4 regions of the Enterobacter cloacae complex sp. 394I7 genome follow, and region 1 is predicted to be linked to each of the others. Evidence: predicted binding sites of a transcription regulator. Region 1 holds the regulator's gene; each other region holds the start of a gene.
The links. Region 1 encodes sigma-54, which starts transcription at its own class of promoters, with help from an activator protein. Its sites were predicted from a motif close to GTTGGCACANNTTTCGCTNT; they were not measured.

Region 1 (7,370 bases):
AGCAGCGCAATCACGCTGTTCGCTTCCGCCTCGGTACCTTCATCGTTACGCAGCAGAACTTCTGCATCGAAACCCTGCATCAGCTCAAACAGTTTCATCGCCGGACGTGCATGCATGCCCAGCTTATTGGTGATCTCAACGGTTTGTTTTACGGTCATGTTTTACGTTTTTCCAGCGTGCGATGACGGGACTGAACGTTCTTCCCGCGTGAGCGGAAATAGTCGGCCAGCTGTTCGGCGATATAGACCGAACGATGTTTACCACCGGTACAGCCAATCGCCACGGTCAGGTAGCTACGATTGTTTGTCTCCAGCATAGGTAACCATAGCTCAAGGTAGCTTCGCGTCTGGTAGATAAAATTGTGAACTTCTGTGTGTCTGTCGAGGAAGGCCGCGACGGGCTTATCGAGACCGGTCATTGGACGCAGCTTCGGATCCCAGTGCGGGTTCGGCAGGAAGCGCACGTCGAAAACATAATCCGCATCGATAGGAATACCGTGCTTAAAGCCGAATGACTCGAACACCATCGTCAGTTCACGCTCGCGTTTGCCCAGTAAACGGGTACGCAGCATTTCCGCCAGCTCATGCACGGACATTTCGGACGTATCGACAATCAGGTCAGCACGGGAACGCAGCGGTTCCAGCAGATCGCTCTCTTCGTCGATAGCACTTTCCAGTGAGAGGTTCTTGCTGGAAAGCGGGTGCAAACGACGGGTATCGCTGTAGCGACGGATCAGAGTATTGCGGTCTGCATCGAGGAACAGCAGCTGAGGCGAGAATGAATCAGGCAGGTTGCTCATTGCCTGTTCAAAAATTTCTGGCGATTCAGGCATGTTACGAACGTCGATACTGACGGCGGCAGAGATTTGCCTCTCCGCAAGCGTGCGTGCCAGGTCGGGCAACAGAACGACCGGCAGGTTATCTACGCAGTAAAACCCCATGTCTTCCAGCGCGCGCAGGGCCACGGATTTCCCGGACCCTGAACGGCCACTGACAATCATCAGCACCATGTTCCGTTTCTCCTCAGGACAACAGATGTGAAGGCCATCTCCTGGTTATGCATCATCCTGATTGCCTTCTGCTTCAGTGATAATTTGATATAGCTCTTCATCACTTTGGGCTGCGCGCAGTCGACGGCAAATGGTTTTATCGGCCAGGCGTTTTGCGACCAGCGAAAGCGTATGCAAATGGGTTTTCGTCTGGTCGGCAGGCACCAGCAGCGCGAAGAGGAGATCGACGGGCTGATTATCGATGGCATCGAAGGCGATAGGCGTCTCCAGCTGCACAAACACACCGACGGCACGCAGGGTGTCCTCTTCCAGTTTGCCGTGCGGGATCGCGATGCCGTTGCCGATGCCGGTACTGCCCATTTTTTCACGGGTCAGGATCGCCTCGAACACGACCTGCGGCGGCAGGCCCAGCTGTTTTGCGGCCAGTTCACTGATGATCTCCAGCGCACGTTTTTTGCTCTGGCAGTGAACAGCACTGCGCGTACATTCCTGGTTAAGGACATTGCTCAGTTGAAGAGCGGAATCGTTGTTCATCATAATTTCACCTAAGCGCTAACTGTACAAACGGCCTGTTGTGTTTCACAACAGGCCTTCCTGCACCCGTTAACTGCCCGGACAATTAGTGTTGTTTCAGTTTGTCTTTATGTTTATTGAGCTGTCGTGCAAGCTTATCAATCAAGCCGTCGATAGCAGCGTACATGTCTTGCCCTTCCGCACTGGCATGGAGCTCACCCCCGTTGACATGCAGGGTCGCATCCGAGATATGAGTCACTTTCTCCACTTTCAATACAACATAGACCTGGTTGATCCTTTCGAAATACTGCTCGAGTTTCGCGAATTTAGCATTCACAAAATCACGTAAAGCCTCAGTAATCTCGACGTTATGTCCTGTGATATTGAGCTGCATAGTGTCTTCCTTATCGGTTGTGTCAGACCAGCTGTTTACGCTGGTTAGACGGCGGAATGGATAAAGACTCTCGATACTTCGCAACAGTTCGGCGTGCCACCATAATACCCTGGTCGGACAGTATGGTGGTTAACTTACTGTCGCTCAGTGGCTTCGCGGGGTTCTCCGCGGCGATCAACTTCTTCACCAGGGCGCGAATGGCCGTTGACGACGCTTCACCGCCGCCCTCGGTATTCACATGGCTGGAGAAGAAATACTTAAGCTCAAAAATACCGCGTGGACTGTGCAGATACTTCTGCGTGGTCACGCGGGAAATGGTTGATTCATGCATCTCGACGGCCTGGGCGATATCCGCCAGCACCATCGGTTTCATATACTCTTCGCCCTGCTCAAAGAACGCCTGCTGCTGTTCGACAATACAGCGGCTTACGCGGAGCAGCGTATCATTTCGGCTCTCCAGACTTTTGATCAACCATCGCGCTTCCTGCAAATTGCTACGAATGTATTGATTATCGGAGTCGTTACGCACGCTGGTGCACATGGAGGCATACTGCTGGTTGATTTGCAGGCGAGGGATGCTGTCTGAGTTCAGTTCAACGACCCAGCGGTCATTGTGTTTTCTGACCAGCACATCCGGGATGACGTACTCGGGTTCGCTGGTCTGAATGGACTGACCGGGGCGCGGATCGAGGGACTGAATCAGATTGACCGCCTCTTTCAGCACCTCTTCTTTCAGGCGCGTGACGCGCATCAGGCTGCGGAAATCGTGGTTGGCCAGAAGATCCAGATGGTCGCTGATGATCAAGCGGGCTTCATCAAGCCATGGCGTCTCTTTGCTGAACTGAGAAAGTTGGATAAGCAGGCAGTCGCGCAGATCTTTTGCGGCCACCCCAACCGGATCGAAACGCTGAATGCGCTTCAGAACGGCTTCTATCTCCTCGAGTTCAATCTCTTCGTCACCCATGCTTTCCAGAATTTCGTCCAGCGTGACGGTCAGATAACCGGTGTCATCCACGGCATCGACAATGGATGTCGCGATCGCGCGGTCGGTATCGGAGAAGGGGGTAAGTTCCACCTGCCACATCAGGTAATCCTGCAGTGACTGGGTAGTTTCACCCTGATAAACCGGTAGCTCATCGTCCTGGTAGTCTGCACGCGTACCGGAAGGGGTTCCGGCGGTGTAGATTTCATCCCAGCTGGCATCCAGCGGAAGCTCGTCCGGCATCTCTTTTTGTTCGAGCGCATCGGCGGTGTCGAGTGCTTCAGTATCCTGCGACTGCTGGGTATCTACCTCTTCATGAAGATCGGCTTGCTCCAGCAACGGATTGCTATCCAGCGCTTGCTGGAGCTCCTGCTGGAGTTCTAAGGTGGACAGTTGCAACAGGCGAATCGCCTGCTGTAGCTGCGGCGTCATCGCCAGTTGTTGGCTGAGCCGTAATTGCAAACCTTGCTTCATGTTCAGAGCATTTTTCTCCGGTTCGGCGTTACATTACCTCTACCCTATCAGAGTCTGAAGTCTTCCCCAAGGTAGACACGCTTAACATGATCATCTTCGAGGATCTGCTGCGGCGTACCGTGGGCGATCAGATTGCCCTGGCTCACGATGTATGCGCGTTCGCACACGGCCAGCGTTTCACGGACGTTATGGTCAGTGATCAGTACGCCAAGCCCGCTGTCGCGCAGATGCTCAATGATACGTTTAATGTCGATAACGGAGATGGGGTCAACGCCTGCAAACGGTTCATCCAGAAGGATAAATTTCGGGTTTGCAGCCAGCGCACGCGCAATCTCAACGCGACGGCGTTCACCGCCGGACAGCGCCTGACCGAGGCTGTCGCGCAGATGTTCGATATGGAACTCTTCCATCAGCTCGTTAGCCCGGTCCTGACGCTGTTCGCTGGTCAGATCGTCACGAATTTGCAGGACGGCCATCAGGTTATCAAAGACGCTCAGGCGGCGGAAAATGGAGGCTTCCTGCGGCAGATAGCCGATACCGCGACGCGCACGCGCATGCAGCGGCAGAAGACTGATATCTTCATCATCAATGACGATGTTGCCCGCATCGCGCGACACAATGCCAACGACCATGTAGAAGGTTGTGGTCTTGCCCGCACCGTTAGGGCCAAGCAGGCCTACAATTTCGCCGGAGTTGACGGTCAGACTGACATCTTCTACGACACGGCGGCCCTTATAGGCCTTCGCGAGATTTTTTGCAGTTAATGTTGCCATAACGAATTAGTTACTCTTCTTCTGTGCCGGGGCCTGACCCTTACCTTTGTCCTGCAGCTGCGACGGAACCAGCACGGTGGTTACGCGTTTGCCTTTCTCGCTGGAGGCCTGCATTTTTTGCTCTTTCACCAGATAGGTGATCTGGTCGCCGGTGATGTTGCTGTCCAGCTGTTCCAGATAAGCGTTACCGGTCAGGATGACCAGGTCCTTCGCCAGCTCATAGTGCATATGCGTGGCGCGGCCTTTCACGGGTTTGCCGTTATCCTGCATCTGGTAGAAGGTTGCCGGGTTGCCATAGCCATCAATGATCTCTTTGCCTTGCTCGCCACCGGGACGGGTAACGACCACTTTGTCGGCGTTGATTTTGATGGTGCCCTGGGTCATGACGACGTTACCGGTAAAGGTAACGACATTGCCTTGCATATCAAGCGACTGCGTGTCGGACTCGATATGGATAGGCTGGTCAGTATCGCCCGTTACAGCAAGCGCGGGAAGACTGGTCGCCAGCATCGCACTGGCGATAATTACTTTAAGGCTGAGTTTGTTTGTTTTGAATTTCATAGGAGGTTCTAACCTTTTCAATCAGCTCGGCGTTTTTGCTGCGTAAGTTCCCGCGCATTCTTAAACCGCTGGAATTAAATGTTGTGCCATACAGTGTGACCAGATCCTGCGACGTCACGTCCTGGGTCACGAGGTTGATCTGTGCATTATCCGTCGTGATTTTGCGCAGTTGTGAGTCAGCGGTCAGGGCGTTGACTTCAACGTGGCCATACAGATAAAGCATACGGTCATTCGTCAGTTTTGCCCGGTCAGATTTAATCGACCACGTCGGCACTTTGTCTTTATCAAACGTGGTCATGACGGGCTGGGTAAACCACGAAATACCGTCATCTGAAAAATATTCAACATGCTGGGCAATCAGGCGATAGTTCAGCGCACCTTCCGGGCTGTAGACCACGGTGTCACTGTGATCGCTTTTATAGGTTGGCTCGCTCGTATTGACCACTTCCGTCTGCGTATCGTCGCGATCGGCAAGGTTCACGCCAATCAATACCAGTGCGACAAGCGAAAGCAGAATGATAACCCAACGTCTGGTTTTACTCATATCGATTGCCCTTTGGCCTCATCAAGCTTGCCCTGCGCCAGCAAAAGCAGATCGCAGACTTCACGTACGGCACCACGGCCACCGTTAATATGGGTGACATAGTCAGCACGCGGGATCAGCAGCGGATGCGCATCGGCCACGGCGATACTCAGACCGACTTCAGCCATCACCGGCCAGTCAATCAGATCGTCCCCGACATAGGCCACGTTTTCCGGCGCGACAGCCAGTTTACCCAGTAAATCGTTGAACGCCGCCATCTTATCGGACTGACCCTGATACAGATGGGTAATGCCTAACGTTTCACAACGGTCTTCTACCAGTTTAGCTTTCCGACCGGTGATGATAGCAACGTCGATGCCTGATGTGAGCGCACAACGAATACCGTAGCCATCGCGAACGTTAAACGCTTTCAGCTCTTCACCATTATTGCCCATGTAAATCAGGCCATCAGAGAGTACCCCATCCACATCCAGGATGAGCAGGCGAATGTTTTCCGCCTTTGCCATCATATGGGTACTGACCGGACCATAACAGGTTGCAAGGGATGCACCCGCATTACTCATTGTCTTATCCTTCATTACACTACGCCTGCGCGCAGCAGATCATGCATATGTACCACACCCAGCAACTGGTCGCCATCGGCAACCATCACTGAGGTGATATGACGGGACTGCATCAGGTTCAGCACATCCACCGCCAGCGTACCCGGACGAACACGGATACCGCCGGACGTCATCACATCAGCGATGCCCAGCGTGCGAACATCAACACCCATGTCGAACACGCGGCGCAGGTCGCCATCGGTGAAGATCCCCTGGATCTTCATCAGGTCGTCGCACACAACCGTCATACCCAGATTCTTGCGGGTGATCTCCAGCAGCGCATCGCGCAGGGAGGCCTCTTTACTGACGTGAGGGATCTCATCGCCAGTGTGCATAATATCGTTAACCCGAAGCAGAAGCTTACGCCCGAGCGCGCCACCTGGGTGGGAAAGCGCGAAATCTTCCGGGGTAAAACCGCGGGCTTCCAGCAACGCAACGGCAAGCGCATCGCCCATGACCAGCGCAGCGGTCGTGCTGGAGGTTGGAGCAAGACCCAGCGGGCAGGCTTCTTTAGGCACTTTCACGCACAGGTGAATATCCGCCGCGCGCGCCATGCTACTTTCCGGGCGGCTGGTCATGCAAATAAGCGGAACCCGCAGCCGCTTCAGCACGGGGATCAGCGCCAGAATCTCATTAGACTCACCGGAGTTCGACAGCGCGATGACGATATCCTGCGGCGTTACCATGCCCAGATCGCCGTGCGCGGCTTCCCCCGGGTGTACAAAGAAGGAAGAGGTTCCGGTGCTGGCAAACGTTGCCGCCATTTTGCGCCCAATGTGACCGGACTTGCCCATGCCCATCACCACGACTTTACCGGCACAGTAGAACATCTTCTCACATGCCAGACTAAAATCCTGATTAATGTACTGATCTAACTGCGCCAGACCTTCACGTTCAATCTCCAGAACCTCTTTGCCTGCTTTCTGAAAGTCAAAACCCGGCTGCAATTCTATTTGCGACATAATGCGTTTCCGTTTACCCAGAGAGAAGAGGCGAAAGCCAGTACAGCATCGCCATCCATACGATAAATCCACCCGTCAGCAGCGCCCCTGCGCCTTTGCCGATCTGTCGTTGCCGCCGCCAGCAGAGCAGGGCAAAAATGACGCTGACCAGCAACATCACCCCGTAATCGCGTGAGAATGCCAGGGGGTTAAAAGGCCCGGGCGTTATCAGGGCCGGCAGGCCCATCACGATGGCGATATTAAAAATGTTTGAACCGATAATATTGCCTATGGCAATGTCATCTTCACCTTTACGTGCCCCTGCGATAGCGGTGGCCAGTTCTGGCAGACTGGTGCCAATGGCAATGACCGTCAGGCCAATGGTGAGCTCACTCATGGCGAAATAGTTCGCCAGCACCGTGGCGTTATCGACGACCATGCGCGTGGCCATCGGCATGATGATCAGCGCGACGCCGAGCCACAGCAGCGCCACAGGCAGCGTGCCTTCACGCGGGAGCTCGGCGACCTGCTCTCGCGTCAGGCTGTCCTGGCCCTGTTTTTCTGCCAGACGGGCGAT
Region 2 (7,370 bases), on a different contig from region 1:
CAAGAAAAAGGTCTATATCAGCGGGCTGCTGATTTGGGTGGCAGGCGACCTGCTCAACTACTTCTTTGGCGGTGGTTCGGTGAGCTTTGTGGCGTTCTCCTGTCTGGCCTTCTTCGGCTCAGCCTTCGTGAACAGCCTCAACTGGGCGCTGGTGTCCGATACCGTGGAGTACGGCGAGTGGCGTACCGGCGTGCGATCCGAAGGGACGGTCTATACCGGCTTTACCTTCTTCCGGAAGGTCTCACAGGCGCTGGCCGGCTTCTTCCCCGGCATCATGCTCACGCAAATCGGCTATGTGCCAAACGTGGTGCAATCCGCCGGAACGGTTGAAGGGCTGCGGCAGCTGATATTTATCTACCCCAGTCTGCTGGCCATCATCACCATCGTGGCGATGGGCTGTTTCTACAACCTCAACGAGAAGATGTATGTGCGCATCGTGGAAGAAATTGAACTGCGCAAACGTACAGCATAACTGACTTGAGAGAGCGCCCTGCGGGGCGCTGTGAGGATCGACCATGACACACAAGAGTGATCCGTTAACCCTGAAGCTGAGCCTGCGCGAAAAGTGCGCCTACGGGATGGGCGATTTTGGCTCTAACCTGATGCTCTGTATTGGCACGCTGTATCTGCTGAAGTTTTATACTGATGAACTGGGCATGCCCGCTTTTTATGGCGGCATTATTTTCCTGGTGGCGAAGTTCTTTACCGCATTCACCGACATGCTGACCGGGGTGTTGCTGGATTCGCGGCGTAACATCGGTGCCAGAGGCAAATTCAGGCCGTTTATTCTTTATGCCTCGGTGCCGGTTGCCCTGGTGGCCACGGCGCAGTTTGTGGCCACCGATTTTAGCCTGACGGTGAAAACCGCTATCGCCACCCTGCTCTTCATGATGTTTGGCCTCTGTTATAGCCTGATGAACTGCTCTTACGGCGCGATGGTTCCCGCCATCACTAAAAATCCGAACGAGCGGGCGCAGCTTGCGGCCTGGCGCCAGGGCGGCGCAACGGTTGGGTTATTGCTCTGCACCGTAGGGTTTATGCCAATCCAGGCGCTGTTTGTCAGCCAGCCCTCCCTCGGCTATCTGGTGGCCGCACTGGTGTTCGTCACCGGCGGTCTGTTCTGCATGTGGTGGTGCTACAGCGGTGTGAAAGAGCGCTATGTGGAGGTCACGCCCGATCATCATAAGCCTGGCATCCTGAAATCCTTCTGTGCCATTTTCCGCAACCCGCCGTTGCTGGTGTTGTGTATCGCCAACCTCTGCACCCTCGCCGCGTTTAATATCAAACTGGCGATTCAGGTCTACTACACCCAGTACGTGCTAAACGATCTGCATCTGCTGTCGTGGATGGGTTTTTTCAGTATGGGCTGCATTCTGGTTGGCGTGTTTCTGGTGCCTGGCGCGGTTAAGCGCTTCGGCAAGAAGCCGGTCTACCTTGGCGGGCTGACGCTGTGGGCCGTGGGCGACGTGATGAACTTCCTCTGGGGAACCAGCTCCCTGCTCTTTGTGCTCTTTTCCTGCATGGCCTTTTTCGGTACGGCATTCGTAAACAGCCTCAACTGGGCGCTGGTGCCCGATACCGTGGATTATGGCGAGTGGAAAACAGGCATTCGCGCCGAAGGATCGGTTTATACCGGTTATACCTTCTCGCGCAAAATCTCCGCCGCCCTCGCCGGTTTCCTGCCGGGCATTATGTTGACGCAGATTGGCTACATTCCACACGCCGTGCAGAGTGCGGGCACGCTACTGGGGCTCCGTCAGCTAATTTTTCTCTGGCCGTGCGGCCTGGCGATCGTTGCCGCGATAACCATGGGACTCTTTTATAAACTCAACGAAGCACGCTTCGCCTTTATTATTGAGGAGATTGGAAAACGGAAAAAACAACCCGCAAAACCCCCTGAGTTAACCACCAACAATAAAGCGTCAGCAGTCACTTTATAACAATAAATCCGGCCCTGATTCCCTTCCTGTGTAACAGGAGGGGGGCCTTTCTGTACCTCATACATGGACTGATTATGAAAAGAATCGTTACTGCACTGGTTGTGTCGTCTGTGTCCTGCTCGGCAGTTGCCGGCGCCTATGTCGAAACGCGCGAAGCCTATAATACGGCCTCTGAACTGCACGAAGTGATCCTGCGTGCTGGCTATAACTTCGATAAGGGCGCGGGGCTGATGTTCACTAACGCCTATAACGTGGGCAAATGGGACGAGCTTAAGCACAGCTATAACGAAATTGAAGGGTGGTATCCGCTTTTTAAACCGACCGATAAACTCACCTTTCAGCCTGGCGGTTTACTGAATGACAGCAGCGCCGGGTCCGGAGGCGCTATCTATCTGGATACCAATTATAAATTTCTCGACTGGTTTAATCTGACCTTCCGCTATCGCTATAACCACAACAATTACGATACGCCGGACTACAACGGCCAGATGGATAAAAACGACACTCACGAATTCGCTAACTACTGGAATTTCAAGGTCACGGATGCGTTTTTCTATACCTTTGAACCGCATTTTTTCCAGCGCGTGAACGATTACCACAGCAAAAATGGCAAAGACCATCACTGGGAAATCACCCACAAATTTAGCTATAAAATCGATAAAAACTGGCTGCCCTATCTCGAGCTTCAGTGGCTGGACAGATGGAATGATTACAACCGCGAGCAGTACCGTATCCGCCTGGGGTTAAGGTATTCGTTCTGATAATAAAAAAAGCCGCTGATCGCTCAGCGGCTTTTTACGTGCCGGGTGGCGCATGCGCTTACCCGGCCTACGGATTGACCGTATTACTCTTCTTTCGCACCGCGCATTGCACGTTTACGATCGTTCTCGGTCAGGTGACGTTTACGGATACGGATAGACAGTGGGGTCACTTCTACCAGTTCGTCGTCATCGATGAACTCCAGAGCTTGCTCCAGGGTCATCTTGATCGGTGGAACCAGAACCGTTGCTTCGTCAGTACCGGACGCACGCATGTTGGTCAGTTTCTTACCGGTCAGGCAGTTTACAGTCAGGTCGTTAGAACGACTGTGAATACCGATGATCTGGCCTTCATAAACTTCAGCACCGTGACCCAGGAACAGCTTACCGCGATCCTGCAGACCGAACAGCGCAAACGCAACCGCTTTACCCTGACCGTTGGAGATCAGAACGCCGTTGTTACGCTGACCAACTTCACCTGGACGAACGTCGTCGTAGTGGCTGAAGGTGGAGTACAGCAGACCGGTACCGGACGTCATGGTCATGAACTCTGAACGGAAACCGATCAGACCACGGCTTGGGATCACGTAGTCGAGACGTACGCGGCCTTTGCCATCTGGATTCATGTTTTTCAGGTCGCCTTTACGCTCACCCAGAGCCTGCATAACAGAACCCTGATGCTGCTCTTCAACGTCCAGCGTTACGTTCTCGAACGGCTCTTGTTTACGGCCGTCGATTTCGCGGAAGATAACTTTCGGACGGGAAACCGCCATTTCGAAACCTTCACGACGCATGTTTTCGATCAGAACTGACAGGTGCAGCTCACCACGACCAGAAACGCGGAATGCGTCAGCATCCTGAGTTTCTTCAACGCGCAGCGCAACGTTGTGCACCAGCTCTTTGTTCAGGCGGTCAAGGATCTGACGAGAGGTAACGAATTTACCTTCTTTGCCACAGAACGGAGAGGTGTTGACGTTGAAGAACATGGTTACCGTTGGTTCATCAACAGACAGGGCTGGCAGCGCTTCCACATTCTGCGGGTCGCAGATGGTGTCAGAGATGTTCAGCTCGCCCAGACCGGTAATCGCGATGATGTCGCCCGCTTCAGCCAGTTCGCTGTCGATACGCTCCAGACCCAGGTGAGTCAGCACTTTGCCCACTTTACCGTTACGGGTTTTGCCTTCGCTATCGATGATAGTAACCTGCTGGTTCGGCTTCACTTTACCGCGTTTGATGCGGCCGATACCGATAACGCCAACGTAGTTGTTGTAGTCCAGCTGGGAGATCTGCATCTGCAGCGGACCATCAAGATCAACATCCGGAGCCGGTACGTGATCGACAATCGCCTGATACAGCGGAGTCATGTCTTCCGCCATATTTTCGTGATCCAGACCCGCGATACCATTCAGCGCCGAAGCGTAAATGATAGGGAAGTCCAGCTGCTCGTCGGTCGCGTCGAGGTTAACGAACAGGTCGAACACCTGATCAACAACCCAGTCAGGACGCGCGCCCGGACGGTCAACCTTGTTGATAACAACAATAGGTTTCAGGCCATGGGCAAATGCTTTTTTGGTCACGAAGCGCGTTTGCGGCATTGGGCCGTCAAATGCGTCAACCACCAGCAGCACGGAATCCACCATGGACATCACGCGCTCAACTTCACCACCGAAGTCGGCGTGCCCTGGGGTATCAACGATGTTGATACGGTAGTCATTCCATTTGATAGCGGTGTTTTTCGCGAGGATAGTAATCCCACGCTCTTTCTCCAAATCGTTGGAGTCCATCACACGCTCTTGAGTTTCGGCACGAGCATCAAACGTACCGGACTGCTGCAGCAGCTTATCAACCAGGGTGGTTTTACCATGGTCGACGTGCGCGATGATGGCGATGTTACGCAAATTTTCGATCACAACTTTGCCTCAGGCATTAGAAATAGCGCGTTATTGTACACGGATTAATCGCACTACAAAACAGGATCACAAACATCCCCCGCAAACAAGTATTGCAGAGATGCTTTGTGATCGCTTTCACGGAGCGTAAAAAGGGCACTTTAACGAAAATTGCACCAATATGGTGCTCAGTGTTCACACTGAAGCACTATACTGGTGCAACATAACCATTGTGGTGCAGCACTTTTGCACTATGGTGCGCATGATAACGCCTTTTTGGGGTGTTTTAAAAGTTGGCACAGATTTCGCTTTATAAAAATACGGCAAAAAAATGGCACACAGCCAGCCCAAGACAGAAATTGAAGACCTCGTTACCACGACGACAATGACCAATCTGGAGAGTTAAGTATGTCCGCTGAACACGTTTTGACGATGCTGAACGAACATGAAGTGAAGTTTGTTGATCTGCGCTTCACCGATACCAAAGGTAAAGAACAGCACGTCACTATTCCTGCTCATCAGGTAAACGCCGAATTCTTTGAAGAAGGCAAAATGTTTGACGGCTCCTCCATTGGCGGCTGGAAAGGTATCAACGAATCTGACATGGTTCTGATGCCTGACGCTTCCACTGCGGTCATTGATCCGTTCTTCGAAGAACCAACCCTGATCATCCGTTGCGACATCCTCGAGCCAGGCACACTGCAGGGCTACGACCGCGACCCACGCTCCATCGCGAAACGCGCTGAAGAGTACCTGCGTTCAACCGGTATCGCAGACACCGTACTGTTCGGGCCAGAGCCAGAATTCTTCCTGTTTGATGACATCCGTTTCGGTGCCTCTATTTCTGGCTCCCACGTTGCCATCGACGATATCGAAGGTGCATGGAACTCCTCCACCAAATACGAAGGTGGTAACAAAGGTCACCGTCCTGGCGTTAAAGGCGGTTACTTCCCGGTTCCTCCGGTCGACTCCGCTCAGGACATCCGTTCCACCATGTGTCTGGTGATGGAAGAGATGGGCCTGGTGGTTGAAGCTCACCACCACGAAGTGGCGACTGCGGGTCAGAACGAAGTGGCAACCCGCTTCAACACCATGACCAAAAAAGCAGACGAAATTCAGATCTACAAATACGTTGTGCACAACGTTGCGCACCGTTTCGGTAAAACCGCGACCTTTATGCCAAAACCAATGTTCGGTGATAACGGTTCCGGTATGCACTGCCACATGTCTCTGTCCAAGAACGGAACCAACCTGTTCTCTGGTGACAAATATGCCGGTCTGTCTGAGCAGGCTCTGTATTACATTGGCGGCGTAATCAAACACGCTAAAGCGATCAACGCCCTGGCGAACCCAACCACTAACTCCTACAAGCGTCTGGTCCCAGGCTACGAAGCACCGGTAATGCTGGCGTACTCTGCCCGTAACCGTTCTGCTTCTATCCGTATCCCGGTGGTGGCGTCTCCTAAAGCGCGTCGTATCGAAGTTCGCTTCCCGGATCCAGCTGCTAACCCATACCTGTGCTTCGCAGCGCTGCTGATGGCGGGTCTGGACGGTATCAAGAACAAGATCCACCCAGGCGAAGCTATGGACAAAAACCTGTACGACCTGCCGCCAGAAGAAGCGAAAGAGATCCCACAGGTTGCAGGCTCTCTGGAAGAAGCCCTGCAGGCGCTGGACGCAGACCGCGAGTTCCTGACTGCGGGTGGCGTGTTCACTGACGACGCTATCGATGCTTACATCGCCCTGCGTACTGAAGAGAACGACCGTGTGCGTATGACGCCACACCCGGTTGAGTTCGAACTGTACTACAGCGTTTAAGTTTCAATGAGTTTCGCGCGCCCTTTTACGCGCGATCTCACAAGCTTTTATTTGTTGCCGTGGAAACTTTCAGCCCATCTCCGGATGGGCTTTTTTCTCCACCAACAAACTGATCTCACGCGCTTTTTACGACGAAAAAGCTATACTGCACTAAATTAGTGCAACCAACTCCAGGAGACTGCTGAATGGCAACTGGCACGCTGCCCGATGCTGGGCAGATCCTCAATTCTTTGATTAACAGTATTTTGCTGGTCGACGACGAGCTGGCCGTACATTACGCCAACCCGGCGGCGCAGCAGCTGCTCGCCCAGAGTTCACGCAAACTGTTTGGCACCCCGCTTCCGGAATTATTGAGTTATTTCTCGCTGAATATTGGCCTGATGCAGGAAAGTCTGCAGGCCGGTCAGGGCTTTACCGATAACGAAGTCACGCTGGTGATCGACGGGCGCTCACATATTTTATCGCTTACCGCACAACGGCTTCCTGAAGGACTGATCCTGCTTGAAATGGCGCCGATGGATAATCAGCGCCGCCTGAGCCAGGAACAACTTCAGCATGCTCAGCAAATTGCCGCCCGTGACCTGGTGCGAGGCCTGGCGCATGAAATCAAGAACCCGCTGGGTGGCTTACGCGGTGCGGCACAACTCCTGACCAAAGCGCTACCCGATCCTGCGCTGGCGGAGTACACCAACGTCATCATTGAGCAGGCAGACCGCCTGCGTAACCTGGTTGACCGTCTGCTCGGGCCGCAACAGCCCGGCATGCATGTCTCAGAAAGTATTCATAAAGTGGCTGAGCGGGTTGTGAAACTCGTCTCGATGGAGCTGCCGGAGAACGTCACGCTGGTCCGTGACTACGACCCAAGCCTGCCGGAACTGGCGCACGATCCGGACCAGATTGAGCAGGTCTTGCTGAATATTGTGCGTAATGCCCTGCAGGCGCTGGGGCCGGAAGGGGGCGAAATT
Region 3 (7,370 bases), on a different contig from region 1:
TATCTCTCGCTCTATACCGGCCTGTTCGCGGGTATCCTTTCTCGCCTGTGGCCAAAAACCACCTGGCTGCGCGTTGCCATTGCTGCGCCGGTTGTCTGGCAAATTACCGAGTTCCTTCGCGGCTGGGTACTGACTGGCTTCCCGTGGCTGCAGTTCGGTTACAGTCAGATTGATGGCCCGCTAAAGGGGCTTGCTCCGGTAATGGGCGTTGAAGCGATTAACTTCCTGTTGATGGTGGTGAGCGGACTGCTGGTCCTGGCGCTGGTCACACGTAGCTGGAAGACGCTGGTCGTGGCGCTGGTGTTGTTTGCCCTGCCTTTCCCACTGCGTTATATCCAGTGGTACAGCCTGGTGCCAGAGCGCACCACGCAGGTTTCAATGGTGCAGGGGAATATCCCTCAGTCAATGAAATGGGACGAGAAAGAGCTGCTGAACACGCTGAAGATCTACGCTAACGCCACCGAGGCGGTCATGGGTAAATCGCAGCTCATCATCTGGCCAGAGTCGGCGATTCCGGATCTGGAAATTAACCAGCAGCCGTTCCTGAACATGATGAACGATCTACTGCTGGCTCGCGGCAGTACGCTGGTTACCGGGATTGTCGATGCGCGTCTGAATCAGCAGAACCGCTATGACACCTACAACACCATCATTACGCTGGGTAAAGACAGCGAATACAGCTACAACTCCACTGACCGGTATAACAAGAATCACCTGGTACCGTTTGGCGAATTTGTACCGCTGGAGTCCATTCTGCGCCCGTTAGCACCGTTCTTTGACCTGCCGATGTCCTCATTCAGCCGTGGCCCGTACGTTCAGCCCCAGCTGCATGCGCACGGTTTTGCCCTGACAGCGGCCATCTGCTACGAAATTATCCTCGGCGAGCAGGTGCGCGATAACTTCCGTCCGGACACTGACTTCCTGCTGACTATCTCCAACGATGCCTGGTTTGGCAAGTCGATTGGCCCGTGGCAGCATTTCCAGATGGCGCGGATGCGCTCCCTGGAGCTGGCGCGCCCGCTGCTGCGTAGCACCAACAATGGCATAACCGCCGTGATTGGCCCGCAGGGCGAAATCCAGGCCATGATCCCGCAGTTCACCCGTGAAGTGCTGACGACCAACGTCACGCCTGCGACGGGCCTGACGCCTTATGCCCGCACCGGCAACTGGCCGCTGTGGATCCTGACCGCGCTGTTCGGATTTGGCGCGGTGCTGATGAGCTTGCGTCAGCGTCGTCGATAATTTCCCCTCTCTTCCCCTCTCCCGTTGGGAGAGGGTATTTCTGGCACGTCTCTTGCTTTATTTCCCCACGTAAACGCAGTTTGGCTTAACGTGCAACTTCGTCGCACCAGCGTAGATCACCGGTAGCACCGAAACGGTGCAACGAGAGATATTTGCCTCTGATTGGTGCGGCGCGCTTCGCAAAAATAAACAATAACGCAGCAAAATCTTTACATTAAGCCAGACTAAATGTTAACAAGCTTGCATAACACTGCACTCGCATAGCGCGAGATATAACAACATCACAATGGGTATCAATGCGTCACTGGCGCTGATAAGAAAGGAGTTGGGTATGCAATTACGTAAACTGGCCACAGCAATGCTGGTTATGGGGATGTCGGCAAGCGTCGTTCACGCTGAAGATGCTCCGGCTGCCGGGAGCACTCTCGACAAGATTGCCAAAAACGGCGTGATCGTGGTCGGCCACCGTGAATCTTCTGTCCCGTTCTCTTACTACGACAACACGCAAAAAGTCGTGGGCTATTCACAGGATTACTCCAACGCTATCGTTGAAGCTGTGAAGAAAAAGCTGAACAAACCTGACCTGCAGGTGAAGCTGATTCCAATCACTTCACAAAACCGTATTCCACTGCTGCAAAACGGCACGTTCGATTTTGAGTGCGGTTCCACCACCAACAACCTTGAGCGTCAGAAACAGGCTGCCTTCTCTGACACCATCTTCGTCGTGGGCACCCGCCTGCTGACCAAGAAAGGCGGCGAGATCAAAGACTTTGCGGACCTGAAAGGTAAAGCCGTTGTTGTTACCTCCGGTACCACTTCCGAAGTGTTGCTGCACAAGCTGAACGACGAGAAGAAAATGGATATGCGCATCATCAGCGCGAAAGATCATGGCGACTCTTTCCGTACCCTGGAAAGTGGCCGTGCTGTGGCGTTTATGATGGATGATGCCCTGCTGGCAGGCGAACGTGCAAAAGCGAAGAAACCAGACAACTGGGATATCGTCGGCACGGCGCAATCTAAAGAAGCGTACGGCTGTATGCTGCGTAAAGACGATCCGCAGTTCAAGAAGCTGATCGATGACACCATCGCTCAGGTTCAGACCTCCGGTGAAGCGGAAAAATGGTTCGATAAATGGTTCAAGAACCCGATTCCACCCAAAAATCTTAACATGAACTTCGAACTGTCTGACGACATGAAAGCGCTGTTCAAATCACCAAACGACAAGGCTCTTAACTAATTAGAACAACAGGGGCGGGATCTCCTGCCCTCTCGATTGTCGGGAAGCATGGACAGACTATACGTTGAGTGGTCGTTCCCCACTCAGCGCGAAAAATGAGCTTCTCACCAATCTTCGAGGGTAGCGCTGCTACCCTTTTTTTTCTGGAGTTTATTATGTCAATAGACTGGAACTGGGGCATATTCCTGCAACAAGCCCCGTTCGGCAACACCACCTATCTTGGCTGGCTGTGGAGCGGTTTTCAGGTTACCGTCGCCTTATCGATCACGGCGTGGATTATCGCGTTTCTTGTCGGTTCACTGTTCGGTATTTTGCGCACCGTGCCTAACCGTTTTCTCTCATCTCTCGGCACCCTGTATGTGGAACTGTTCCGTAACGTTCCGCTGATTGTGCAATTTTTCACCTGGTATCTGGTCGTCCCGGAACTGCTGCCGGAAAATATTGGCATGTGGTTTAAGTCGGAACTGGATCCGAACGTGCAGTTCTTTGTCTCCTCCATGCTCTGCCTGGGGCTCTTCACCGCCGCGCGCGTTTGCGAGCAGGTGCGTGCCGCCATTCAGTCACTGCCGCGCGGACAAAAAAATGCTGGCCTGGCGATGGGCCTGACGCTGCCACAAACTTACCGCTATGTACTGCTGCCTAACGCTTACCGCGTCATTGTTCCACCGATGACGTCTGAGATGATGAACCTGGTGAAAAACTCGGCCATCGCCTCGACCATCGGTCTGGTGGATATGGCCGCACAGGCGGGCAAGCTGCTGGATTATTCCGCCCACGCGTGGGAATCCTTCACAGCGATCACACTCGCCTATGTTCTGATTAACACTTTCATCATGCTGGTGATGAACCTGGTTGAACGCAAAATCCGCCTGCTGGGCAATCTGGGGGGCAAATAATGTACGAATTTGACTGGAGTTCTATCGTTCCATCCATGCCTTACCTGCTGGATGGCCTGCTGATCACCTTAAAAATCACCGTGATTGCTATTGTGGTGGGTATCGTCTGGGGCACCCTGCTGGCGGTCATGCGCCTGTCGGCCTTTAAACCGTTCGCCTGGTTTGCCACGGCCTACGTTAACGTTTTCCGCTCCATTCCCCTGGTGATGGTACTGCTGTGGTTTTACCTGATTGTTCCCGGCTTTCTGCAAAACGTGCTGGGGCTGTCGCCGAAAACCGATATCCGCCTGATCTCCGCGATGGTCGCGTTCTCAATGTTTGAGGCTGCTTACTATTCAGAGATTATCCGAGCGGGTATTCAGAGTATTTCCCGTGGGCAGTCCAGCGCCGCGCTGGCGCTGGGGATGACGCACTGGCAATCCATGCAGCTCATTATTCTGCCGCAGGCGTTTCGCGCCATGGTTCCCCTCCTGCTGACCCAGGGCATCGTACTGTTCCAGGATACCTCTTTGGTCTACGTATTGAGCCTGGCAGACTTCTTCCGTACCGCGTCTACCATCGGTGAACGTGACGGTACGCAGGTCGAAATGGTGCTCTTCGCGGGTGGCGTCTATTTTGTGATTAGTTTAAGCGCGTCGCTGTTGGTCAGCTGGCTGAAGAAAAGGACTGTATAATGATTTCCCTGAAAAATGTTTCTAAATGGTATGGGCACTTTCAGGTGCTGACCGACTGCTCAACCGAAGTGAAAAAAGGTGACGTGGTGGTGGTATGTGGGCCATCCGGCTCCGGTAAATCCACGCTGATCAAAACCGTTAACGGCCTGGAGCCGGTGCAGCAAGGTGAGATCCTCGTCAATGGCACCAAAGTCAATGACAGGAAAACCAACCTTGCTCAGCTGCGTTCCCACGTCGGCATGGTGTTCCAGCACTTTGAGCTGTTTCCGCACCTCTCCATTATCGAGAACCTGACGCTGGCGCAGGTAAAAGTGCTGAAACGCGATAAAAAGCTCGCGCGCGATAAAGGTCTGAAGCTGCTGGAACGCGTGGGGCTCTCTGCGCATGCTGATAAATTCCCGGCGCAGCTCTCTGGCGGTCAGCAGCAGCGTGTGGCTATTGCCCGTGCCCTGTGTATGGATCCGGTCGCCATGCTGTTTGATGAACCGACTTCCGCTCTCGATCCCGAGATGATCAACGAAGTGCTGGACGTAATGGTTGAGCTGGCGCACGAAGGGATGACGATGATGGTGGTGACCCACGAAATGGGCTTTGCCCGCAAAGTGGCGAACCGCGTGATCTTCATGGACGAAGGGAAGATTGTTGAAGACTCGCCGAAAGAAGAGTTCTTCGCCAATCCAAAATCCGAGCGAGCAAAAGACTTCCTCGCCAAAATCCTGCACTAATCTCCCCGGTGCGCAATCTGCGGATTGCGCACTGCTTCACGCTTTAACTCTCTTCTTCTCGTCGGCGTCACATTGCAGCGTTAACCTTGTCACAAAATAATGCTACGTATGGAGCACGCTATGGCACAACCTATCCTTCTCGATTGCGACCCGGGTCATGATGACGCGATCGCCCTCGTCCTTGCACTTGCCTCCCCTGAACTGGACGTCAAAGCCGTTACGTCCTCTGCCGGAAACCAGACCCCGGAGAAAACGCTGCGTAACGTCCTGCGTATGCTGACGTTGCTCAAACGCACCGATATACCGGTCGCCGGCGGTGCCATCAAACCACTCATGCGCGATCTGATCATTGCCGACAACGTGCACGGTGAAAGTGGGCTGGATGGCCCGGCACTGCCCGAACCGGGGTTTGAAGCGCAACCCTGCACCGCCGTAGAGTTGATGGCGAAAGTGCTGCGTGAAAGCGCGGAACCGGTCACGCTGGTGGCCACCGGCCCGCAAACCAACGTTGCGCTGCTGCTGAACAGCCATCCGGAATTGCACAGTAAAATCGCCCGAATCGTGATCATGGGCGGCGCAATGGGACTCGGGAACTGGACGCCAGCGGCGGAGTTCAACATTTTTGTCGATCCGGAAGCCGCAGAGATTGTCTTCCAGTCTGGCCTGCCGATTGTTATGGCCGGCCTGGACGTCACCCATCGCGCACAAATAATGGCGCACGACATTGCGCGCTTTCGTGCCATTGGCAACCCGGTAGCGACAACCGTCGCAGAATTGCTGGACTTCTTTATGGCGTATCACAAAGCCGAGAAATGGGGTTTTCACGGCGCGCCGCTGCACGATCCGTGCACCATTGCCTGGCTGCTCAAACCGGAGATGTTTACCACGGTAGAACGGTGGGTAGGCGTGGAAACCCAGGGAAAATACACTCAGGGTATGACGGTGGTGGACTACTATTCGCTGACGGGCAATCAACCCAACACCACGCTGATGGTGGATATTGACCGGGAAGCGTTCGTGGGTTTGCTGGCGGAAAGACTCAACTATTACAGCCAGGCCCGGTAAGCGAAGGCCACCGGGCATGATAGACTGCTCTGCGGCCTGATGCCCTCCCCCTGGCCTGCAGGGAGAGGGCGGCTTTTACTTAGGGCTCAAACGGCCGACGCTGGAACTGATCGTGTCCACACTTTGGACACAGCGGCAACACATCCGGCGTATAGACTGCAATGTGGTGATGGCATTTCTCGCACACCAGATTCCCCAGTCCGACCACTTCTCCGCTGTGATAGACCCCGTGGTGGTTGAGGTCCTGAAAGACTTCACGCCACTCCAGCTGCGTTTTATCGGTGATATCCGCCAGCTCCTGCCACAGGCTTTCTTTAATTACCCGCATAAAAACGCTGTCGGTAACCTCGTTCTGACTCTCTTCGTAGCTTCGCGCAAACTCTTCCAGGTCGCGGCGTACGGCGCGCGTCACCTCTTCCACTTCGGTTCGCGTTAACTCACCCGTTTGCGTCACGCGGGCCCGCGCCTGTTCCACCAGCGCATCGATATCACGCTCGCCGTTACGCAGCCGTTCCGTCAGTGTTGTCACCAGTTCTCGGTAAAATTGAGCAACCTTGTTCATCATTTTGCCTCCCGGGTAAGTAACTGACTCTAATAATAGACCTTATTTCGCCACCGCTTTGCCAGGTGAACCACAGACCCGACAAATTCCTCACGCGTGCATTTGTGCGAAAGGCTGTTTTGGCGCGGGCGTTTGGGCTATGCTATGCGGATCTGAATTACCACATCCATTGGCTACATTTGTAGCTGTATTGAAAACAGGACCACTGGCTGCCATGCAAGAGCAATACCGCCCGGAAGAGATAGAATCAAAAGTCCAGCAACACTGGGACGAGAAGCGCACCTTTGAAGTAACCGAAGACGAGAGCAAAGAGAAGTATTACTGCCTGTCGATGCTTCCCTATCCTTCTGGTCGACTACACATGGGCCACGTGCGTAACTACACCATTGGTGATGTGATTGCCCGCTACCAGCGTATGCTCGGCAAAAACGTCCTGCAGCCAATCGGCTGGGATGCGTTTGGTCTGCCTGCAGAAGGCGCGGCGGTCAAAAACAACACGGCACCTGCCCCGTGGACGTACGACAACATCGCGTACATGAAAAACCAGCTCAAAATGCTGGGCTTTGGCTATGACTGGAGCCGCGAGCTGGCGACCTGCACCCCGGAATACTACCGCTGGGAGCAGAAATTCTTCACCGAGCTGTACAAAAAAGGCCTGGTGTATAAGAAGACCTCTGCCGTTAACTGGTGCCCGAACGACCAGACCGTACTGGCGAACGAGCAGGTTATCGACGGCTGCTGCTGGCGTTGTGATACCAAAGTTGAGCGTAAAGAGATCCCACAGTGGTTTATCAAAATCACCGCCTACGCTGACGAGCTGCTGAACGATCTGGATAATCTGGATCACTGGCCTGATACCGTCAAGACCATGCAGCGTAACTGGATCGGCCGTTCAGAAGGCGTGGAGATCACCTTCAACGTTGAGAACGACGATCGGACCTTGACCGTCTACACTACCCGTCCGGACAC
Region 4 (7,370 bases), on a different contig from region 1:
CACGCTAAAATCGTATGGGGTTGACCTGTGAATCAGCGCTGCCGGATGCTTCGCTCCCTCTTTCTACTCGCGTTGACGGGTCTGTTGCTTGCTTGCCCCCCTGCCCGGGCAGAAGAGCCTGTACCGGTCTGGATCTTTGATGCTAACAACTTCGAATCCTGGCGCACACCGCAAGGAGAGTGGCAGGGTTTTTATCCTGAACTGATTAAGGCCATCAATAAACAGGCGGGTACGCAGCTGCAGCTGCGGCCGCTCTCCGGTGCCGATATTAGCCAGCGTTTTGCACAAAATGAGTATGGCGTGTATGCCGGGGTATTGCGCACGGAGAAGCGAGCCAGAACCAAAATTCTCTCAGCACGTTTGTTTGATAACGACGTGGTGGCCGCCAGTCCATCGATGACGGTGACAACTGCCGAACAGCTCAGCCATGCCCGGGTGCTGTTCCGTAAAGATGACGCGACGCTCGACAGTGTGCAACAACGTTATCCCGACCTTAAATTTCGTTCTCTGCGCCTCGTCGCCACCAGCGACGAGGCTTTTCGCTTACTGAGCGACAACCAGGCTGATTTCTATATTAATGACGCTCCGGAGATGGAGAATACCCAGCGCTATTATCTGGTCTCCCGGCCCTTTCCTGAGCTACGCATTCCTGTCGTCCTCGCCTTCAGCCCTGACCTGCTTCCCTTGCGGGATAAAATCAATGCGCTGATTGGCACCTGGTATCGCAACGGCGAAATCAACACGATGCTGGAGGAGAGCAAGCGCAATTACCTGCTAAGCCGTATCACCCTGTCAGAGGAGGAGCGAACCTGGATCGCGCATAACCGCCTGCAGATCAACCTGCCCAAAAACGAGAATTTTGCCCCGCTTATCTGGCGGGACAGCAAGGGCTACCACGGCACAGCCATTGATATGATTAACGACATGCGCGATTTACTGGGCATGAAGGTTGATGTCAATTTTATCGATCACTATTCGAGTCTTCCGCGACAGCAGTGGGCGGTTCGATTGATTGATATCGTTGATCGAAGCGACAGTGCGCATGCACAGGGTCGTATCGGCCCCGACATCGCCTGGCACAACGCCTATTACAATCGCAGCAGTCAGCCCTTCTTGTGGAACGAAGAGAGTATTCGCAGCCAGCGCGTCGGCGTAATCGACGGTTCGTTTGCCGCAGCCTATTTACGCCAGCGTTTTGGCAGCGATGTGATCATCGTGACCCGGCCAACCATTGACGGTCTTATCGACGCGATTGAGAACGATGAGATTGACTATATTCTGGGCGACCTCAGTTCGCTGGAGTCCACGCTTCGCGGCAACGAACTGTTTCGCGGGGTGCTGAAAGTCGCGGGGGTCACCCGCTCTGAATTTATTATTGGCCCGTGGGTGGACCCGCAGCATCCGCTCTTTCATCTGCTGACTCAGGTTCATCGCCTGTCAGAATACCGCACACAAATAGAACGTCAGGATGAGCAGAGTTACTTACCCGATTTTTCTAAAAACACGCTGAAGATTATCAGCGTGATTTTGCTGATCGTGGCCCTGTTCAGCATCGGTATGCTGATCATGATGCGTCGCCATTTACGTCAGAACCGGATGGTTAACCGCAATATGGTGCAGGCGCTGGAGAAGGTAAACCGCGCGCACGATGACGAGACCGGCAGCCATATTCAGCGCGTCGCCCGATATTGCGGCTTAATGGCGCGTGAGCTTGGGCTTTCGCGCAAAATGACCCGTGAGATAGAACATTTTGCCTCACTTCACGATGTCGGAAAAATTGCCGTGCCGGAGCGTATTCTGCGTAAGCAAGGCCCGCTGACCCAGGACGAGTTTGCAGAGATGAAACTTCATACCGTGAAAGGGTGGCGGATTATTCAGGGCTTAGAGCTGGGCGCAGTTGCGGAGAATATTATCCATTTCCATCATGAAAAATGGGATGGCAGCGGATATCCGCAGGGGCTACGGGGAGAACAGATCCCGCTGGAAGCCCGCATTCTGGCGCTGGCCGATGTGTATGATGCTCTGAGGCAAAAGCGGGTCTATAAGCCGGGATTCACTCACGAGCAAGCCTGCAAAATCATTCTGGAGGGTGACGGCCGCCATTTTGACCCGCAGCTTATTGCGCTGTTTCGCCTGCATCATCTTAAGTTTAAAACCATTTTTGACAGCCTGGCCGACTAAACGGCCCGTCGCAAAGAGAAAGCGCAGATTGCCCGGCTATTCCTCGCATTGCGACTCACATCTGCAGGTACGATAACGTATTCCCACTCACTCAGAGCGAACCATGAAAAGAGTCTTCGTCGCCGGTACGATCCTGCTGCTGGCGGGCTGTAACATTAATCGCCAGGCTGAGGTCAGCACCCTGGACGCGCCAAATGGCATCGTCCGCCTCGACTACGGGCAAGCAATGCTGCAAAACGCCTATTCCGATGAGTATGTTAATAACGGCACCGCAGCTAAAGCGTGTCAGAGCATGGGGTATGCCACCGCCTCTGCCTATGGTCAGCCCATTAAAACCTGCACCCTGACCAGCGGCTCTCTGTGTCTCAATGAGAGCGTGACGATCCAGTATAAATGCATGGGCTTTGCTGTAAACCCTAAGGCAAATAACCCGTGGTATTAATCTGTGCTGCCAGTATTGACTGGCAGTGTATTTCATTACGAACAAAAACAATTCTCATTAATAAAATATAAATCGGCAATGCGTTTTATTCCCATTCGTATTTTAAATAAAGAAATAATTATTTTACGTTTTGCAAATAATTAAATAACAAATTATAGTGTCGCTCATTGTGAACCAGAATTAATAACCCGGAGCGTCACCATGCTGAAAACTGAAATGATCGACAAGCTCAATGCGCAAATGAACCTTGAGCTTTTTTCATCCCTTCTCTACCAGCAGATGAGCGCCTGGTGCAGCTACCACAGTTTTGAAGGCGCTGCCGCCTTCCTGCGCCGCCACGCGCAGGAAGAGATGACCCATATGCAGCGTCTGTTTGATTATCTGACTGACACGGGCAGCCTGCCGCGCATCGATAACGTTGCGTCCCCGTTTGCCGAGTATAATTCGCTTGATGAGCTCTTCCGTGCGACCTATGAGCACGAGCAACTGATTACGCAAAAAATTAACGAACTGGTTCATGCGGCAATGATCGGCCAGGATTATCCGACCTTTAATTTCCTGCAGTGGTACGTGGCAGAGCAACACGAAGAAGAGAAACTGTTTAAATCCGTGCTGGATAAATTGTCTCTGGTGGGGAAAACAGGCGAAGGTCTTTACTTTATCGATAAAGAACTTTCTACCCTCGATACACAGAAATAATATTGCTGCGGTGCTGTTTTCAGCGCCGCACTTTTATTCTCCGCGCACAGATTTACATACACCCCGCACAGCTTGTACACCGCCAGTCCTGCGTATTGACCGCCTGGTAAAAATACCGGTAGTTAGCCGTCTCCAGCGGAATACCGGCGTCAAAAAAAACATCTGTCAGCCAGTCTACGTTTTCGATGATCCACTCATCTTCTTTTAGCCCCTGCGCAAAGGTGTCGTCCTCAGGATCGATGATCGAATAAATGGCCCAGGTGCCCATATCCCTTTCACGACGCGATTCAGGAAGCTGCAGGGCCTGGTTCTGCCAGCTGATTATCCAGTGACCATGGCACAGTAAATTACCGCCCCGGCTCCACGCCGCGGTAAAGGGATTATTTCCCGCCATCTGCCCTCACATTATTTGAAAACTTATAGTTATTGTTTAAATTACGCCTGATTTTTCGGCAAAAATAGTGCCCTTACGAAGTAGGTATCCCCTCCCAAAGGGGCAGGTCCGGGTAAATTACCTAAAGTCGAAAAATATCGTAAATAATTCATTACACCTACTGTAACGGTCATTTGACGAAGCGGGGCTTTTCCCTTACTCTGCGCCGCAGAATTTGTCGCGATTACGAATCGTTGTAGAGGAATGCGTGAAAAACAGAACCCTGGGAAGTATTTTTATCGTCGCCGGAACGACGATTGGCGCAGGAATGCTGGCGATGCCTCTGGCTGCCGCAGGCGTTGGATTTGGAATGACACTGCTGCTCCTTGGCACACTCTGGGCGTTGATGTGCTACACCGCCCTGCTCTTGCTTGAGGTTTATCAGCATGTGCCCGCGGATACCGGCCTGGGTTCTCTTGCGGCACGCTACCTGGGACGCTATGGCCAGTGGATAACCGGCTTTAGCATGATGTTCCTGATGTACGCCCTGACCGCGGCCTATATCAGCGGCGCCGGCGAGTTAATCGCCTCCAGCGTTAACGACTGGTTCGACGCTGACATCACGCCTTCAACGGGCGTTATCTTCTTTGCGCTTATTGGCGGGGGTGTGGTCTGTGTGGGGACTTCGCTGGTCGATCTGTTTAACCGTTTTCTGTTCAGCGCCAAGATACTGTTCCTGATTGTGATGCTGGTTCTGCTGGCACCGCATGTTCACAAGGTCAATCTGCTGACGCTGCCGCTGGAAAAAGGGCTGGCGCTGTCCGCGATCCCGGTTATTTTCACCTCGTTTGGCTTCCACGGCAGCGTGCCCAGCATCGTGAGCTATATGAACGGCGATATCCGTAAGCTACGCCGCGTCTTTATGGTGGGGAGCGCCATCCCGCTGATTGCCTATATTTTCTGGCAACTGGTGACGCTGGGGAGCATTGACGCGTCGACCTTTACCGGGCTGATGGCGGAACACGCTGGCCTGAACGGTTTTCTGCTGGCACTGCGCGAGGTAGTCACCTCCCCGCACGTTGAGCTGGCGGTCCATCTGTTTGCCGACCTGGCGCTGGCCACCTCATTCCTGGGCGTGGCGCTCGGCCTGTTTGATTACCTGGCCGATCTGTTCCAGCGTCGTAATACTGCCGCAGGACGCTTACAGACAGGGGCAGTCTCCTTCCTGCCTCCTCTGGCGTTCGCACTGTTTTACCCGCGTGGGTTCGTGATGGCGCTGGGGTATGCAGGTGTGGCGTTATCCGTGCTGGCCCTGCTGCTCCCTTCCCTGCTGGCCTGGAAGAGCCGCCAGCAGCATCCTCAGCAAGGGTACCGCGTCATGGGCGGCAAACCGCTGCTGTGCATGGTGTTTGCCTGCGGAGTGATGATTATTCTGGTGCAGTGCTTGATAGCCGCAGGGATGCTACCGGAAGTGGGTTAACAAAAAAGGGGCTGAAATCAGCCCCTTTTTATTAGTGCAAACAGCAGCTCTTAAACTTCTTCCCGCTGCCGCACGGACACGGATCGTTACGCCCGACCTTTGTGCCGTTAACAATCGGTTTTTTTGCTTCCGGCTGCTGTGGGTTGTCCACCCAGTAATTGTACAAACGCAGAGCCGCAGGCTGAATGCTCTCAATGCTGGCTTTATATTCGTCTTCGCTCAGCTCATCCAGCTTCTCGCTGTTCTCGTCTGTACCGTGCAGCGCAATCGCATCAAGATCGGCCTTCAGTGCTTCCGGTAAGGCTGACCAGTCCGTCAGCGCCACACCGCGCATATAGCCATAACACCACTCTTCAACAACGGTATAGCTCTCGCCGTCGACATCGTTGTAACCAAACATCGGCTCAAACTGATCCGGGTATTCGCTCAGGCGCTCAGCAATGTCGTTCATATGCTTAAAGCAGAGGTCGATAAAACGGTGCATTTCACGATCGTTTTTCCAGCGCGGAATGTATTTCTCCCCACCCCACACGGCCACCAGCCAGGTATCTGGCTCAACGACAACAGGGCCGGAAAGGACTGCGGTAAGCATGCCGTCCAGTTCAGACACGTCAATCACGGACGCATCGTCATGACCGTAAGACATTAATGTCTCTTCCAGCCACGCCATTTCGCTTTCATTCAATGGGCCTTCAGTCATCGCTGACACTCCTGATAAAAAAGGAAAAGATCCTGACACATATCTCACGGCTTTCCTATCTGAAGTTTAGGTCTTTATTGCTGCAAAAACGTGCAAATCGTGACCATTGCACAACTTATGGGCTTTGTTGTTAACGATATGTGATCTCCGCTGTAATTTCATCGCGTCCCACAAGGTGCCATATCACCGCACTCTATACTCAAACATGTCACAACCCGCTCAATGGGTTAACCATTCTGGCAACGATTTTGCTTAATGTTCTTCGCGCGAACCTGCGCAGGGAAACCTCGCCGTATTACGCAGGCGTTGTCTGGATCTTGTTCGTTTAGTGCATTTTGTTCTTGCTCGTGTTTTTGGATTGGCTGCGCCGTCGGCGTCCGGGTTTACGCCGTGGTGCAAAAACCTCTTTGCTAAGGAACATAATAATGTCGCTGAAATTTATCAGAACTCCCCTTTCTCTCGTGCTGGCCGGTTGTCTGGTGACGGCATTTTCTGCGCATGCAGATATTGTCATTGGTGTGGCCGGGCCGTTTACCGGCCCAAACGCCACCTATGGCGATCAGTACTGGCACGGTGCAACGCAGGCCGCTGAAGACATTAACGCCGCAGGCGGCATTAACGGCGAGAAGATTAAGCTGGTTCAGGGGGATGATGCCTGCGAGCCGAAACAAGCCGTGGCCGTCGCCAACCGCCTGGTCGACCAGGATAAAGTCAACGCGGTGGTCGGCCATTTCTGCTCCTCTTCCACAATGCCCGCCTCCGAGGTGTACAGCGACGCGGGGATCCTTGCCATTACCCCCGGCTCGACCAACCCGCTCATTACCGAACGAGGCATGACCGATATGTTCCGCATGTGTGGTCGCGATGACCAGCAGGGCCAGGTCGCCAGCGATTTCATTATCGATAAGCTGAAAGCCAAACGTGTGGTCATCATCCATGACAAAGACACCTACGGTCAGGGGCTGGCAGACGCCACCAAAGCTGCGCTGGCGAAGCGCGGGGTTCAGGATGTGATGTATGAGGGCTTATCCCGTGGTGAGAAAGACTTTAACGCGCTGGTGACAAAAATCGGCGCGCAAAAGCCGGATGTGGTGTTCTTCGGGGGTTGTCACCCTGAAGCCGGCCCGCTGGTTCGCCAGATGCGTGAACAGGGCGTACAGGCGAAATTCTTCTCCGGCGACTGTATCGTCAACGAAGAGATGGTGACCGCGGCGGGTGGGCCACAATATACCAAGGGTATTTATATGACCTTCGGTAAAGACCCGCGTCTGATCCCGGATGGGAAAGCGGTCATTGAGAAATTCCGCGCCGGTAAATTCGAGCCTGAAGGTTACACCCTCTACTCTTATGCCTCCGTTCAGGCCATTGCCGCGGCCTTCAAGGCTACGGGCGGTAAAGACTCGGCTAAAGCCAGCGAATGGCTGAAAGCCAATGCCGTCGACACGGTTATGGGCAAAAAAGCCTGGGACAGCAAAGGCGATCTGAAAGTGTCTGA

Region 2: a site for sigma-54 is predicted at 4,880-4,899, ahead of glnA (glutamate--ammonia ligase). Genes of this name have one in related genera too.
Region 3: a site for sigma-54 is predicted at 1,282-1,301, ahead of AC2FAP_RS00840 (amino acid ABC transporter substrate-binding protein). Genes of this name have one in related genera too.
Region 4: a site for sigma-54 is predicted at 6,111-6,130, ahead of AC2FAP_RS08830 (branched-chain amino acid ABC transporter substrate-binding protein). Genes of this name have one in related genera too.

What each region holds. Positions count from the first base shown of each region.
Region 1 is NZ_JBXWCR010000008.1:82,142-89,511, forward strand. It holds gene npr (PTS phosphocarrier protein NPr) at 1-158, opposite strand, end outside; gene rapZ (RNase adapter RapZ) at 155-1,009, opposite strand; gene ptsN (PTS IIA-like nitrogen regulatory protein PtsN) at 1,055-1,546, opposite strand; gene hpf (ribosome hibernation promoting factor) at 1,629-1,916, opposite strand; gene rpoN (RNA polymerase factor sigma-54) at 1,939-3,372, opposite strand; gene lptB (LPS export ABC transporter ATP-binding protein) at 3,420-4,145, opposite strand; gene lptA (lipopolysaccharide ABC transporter substrate-binding protein LptA) at 4,152-4,706, opposite strand; gene lptC (LPS export ABC transporter periplasmic protein LptC) at 4,675-5,250, opposite strand; gene kdsC (3-deoxy-manno-octulosonate-8-phosphatase KdsC) at 5,247-5,813, opposite strand; gene kdsD (arabinose-5-phosphate isomerase KdsD) at 5,828-6,814, opposite strand; gene AC2FAP_RS20630 (calcium/sodium antiporter) at 6,828-7,370, opposite strand, start outside.
Region 2 is NZ_JBXWCR010000011.1:84,315-91,684, forward strand. It holds gene AC2FAP_RS22430 (MFS transporter) at 1-472, shown strand, start outside; gene AC2FAP_RS22435 (MFS transporter) at 516-1,940, shown strand; gene ompL (porin OmpL) at 2,015-2,701, shown strand; gene typA (ribosome-dependent GTPase TypA) at 2,785-4,608, opposite strand; gene glnA (glutamate--ammonia ligase) at 4,996-6,405, shown strand; gene glnL (nitrogen regulation protein NR(II)) at 6,591-7,370, shown strand, end outside.
Region 3 is NZ_JBXWCR010000001.1:173,972-181,341, reverse strand. It holds gene lnt (apolipoprotein N-acyltransferase) at 1-1,242, shown strand, start outside; gene AC2FAP_RS00840 (amino acid ABC transporter substrate-binding protein) at 1,574-2,479, shown strand; gene AC2FAP_RS00835 (amino acid ABC transporter permease) at 2,635-3,375, shown strand; gene gltK (glutamate/aspartate ABC transporter permease GltK) at 3,375-4,049, shown strand; gene AC2FAP_RS00825 (amino acid ABC transporter ATP-binding protein) at 4,049-4,774, shown strand; gene rihA (pyrimidine-specific ribonucleoside hydrolase RihA) at 4,895-5,839, shown strand; gene AC2FAP_RS00815 (zinc ribbon-containing protein) at 5,919-6,401, opposite strand; gene leuS (leucine--tRNA ligase) at 6,616-7,370, shown strand, end outside.
Region 4 is NZ_JBXWCR010000001.1:1,806,910-1,814,279, forward strand. It holds gene AC2FAP_RS08800 (HD domain-containing phosphohydrolase) at 28-2,181, shown strand; gene yecR (YecR family lipoprotein) at 2,285-2,623, shown strand; gene ftnA (non-heme ferritin) at 2,825-3,322, shown strand; gene AC2FAP_RS08815 (hypothetical protein) at 3,375-3,716, opposite strand; gene tyrP (tyrosine transporter TyrP) at 3,964-5,175, shown strand; gene AC2FAP_RS08825 (YecA/YgfB family protein) at 5,207-5,875, opposite strand; gene AC2FAP_RS08830 (branched-chain amino acid ABC transporter substrate-binding protein) at 6,301-7,370, shown strand, end outside.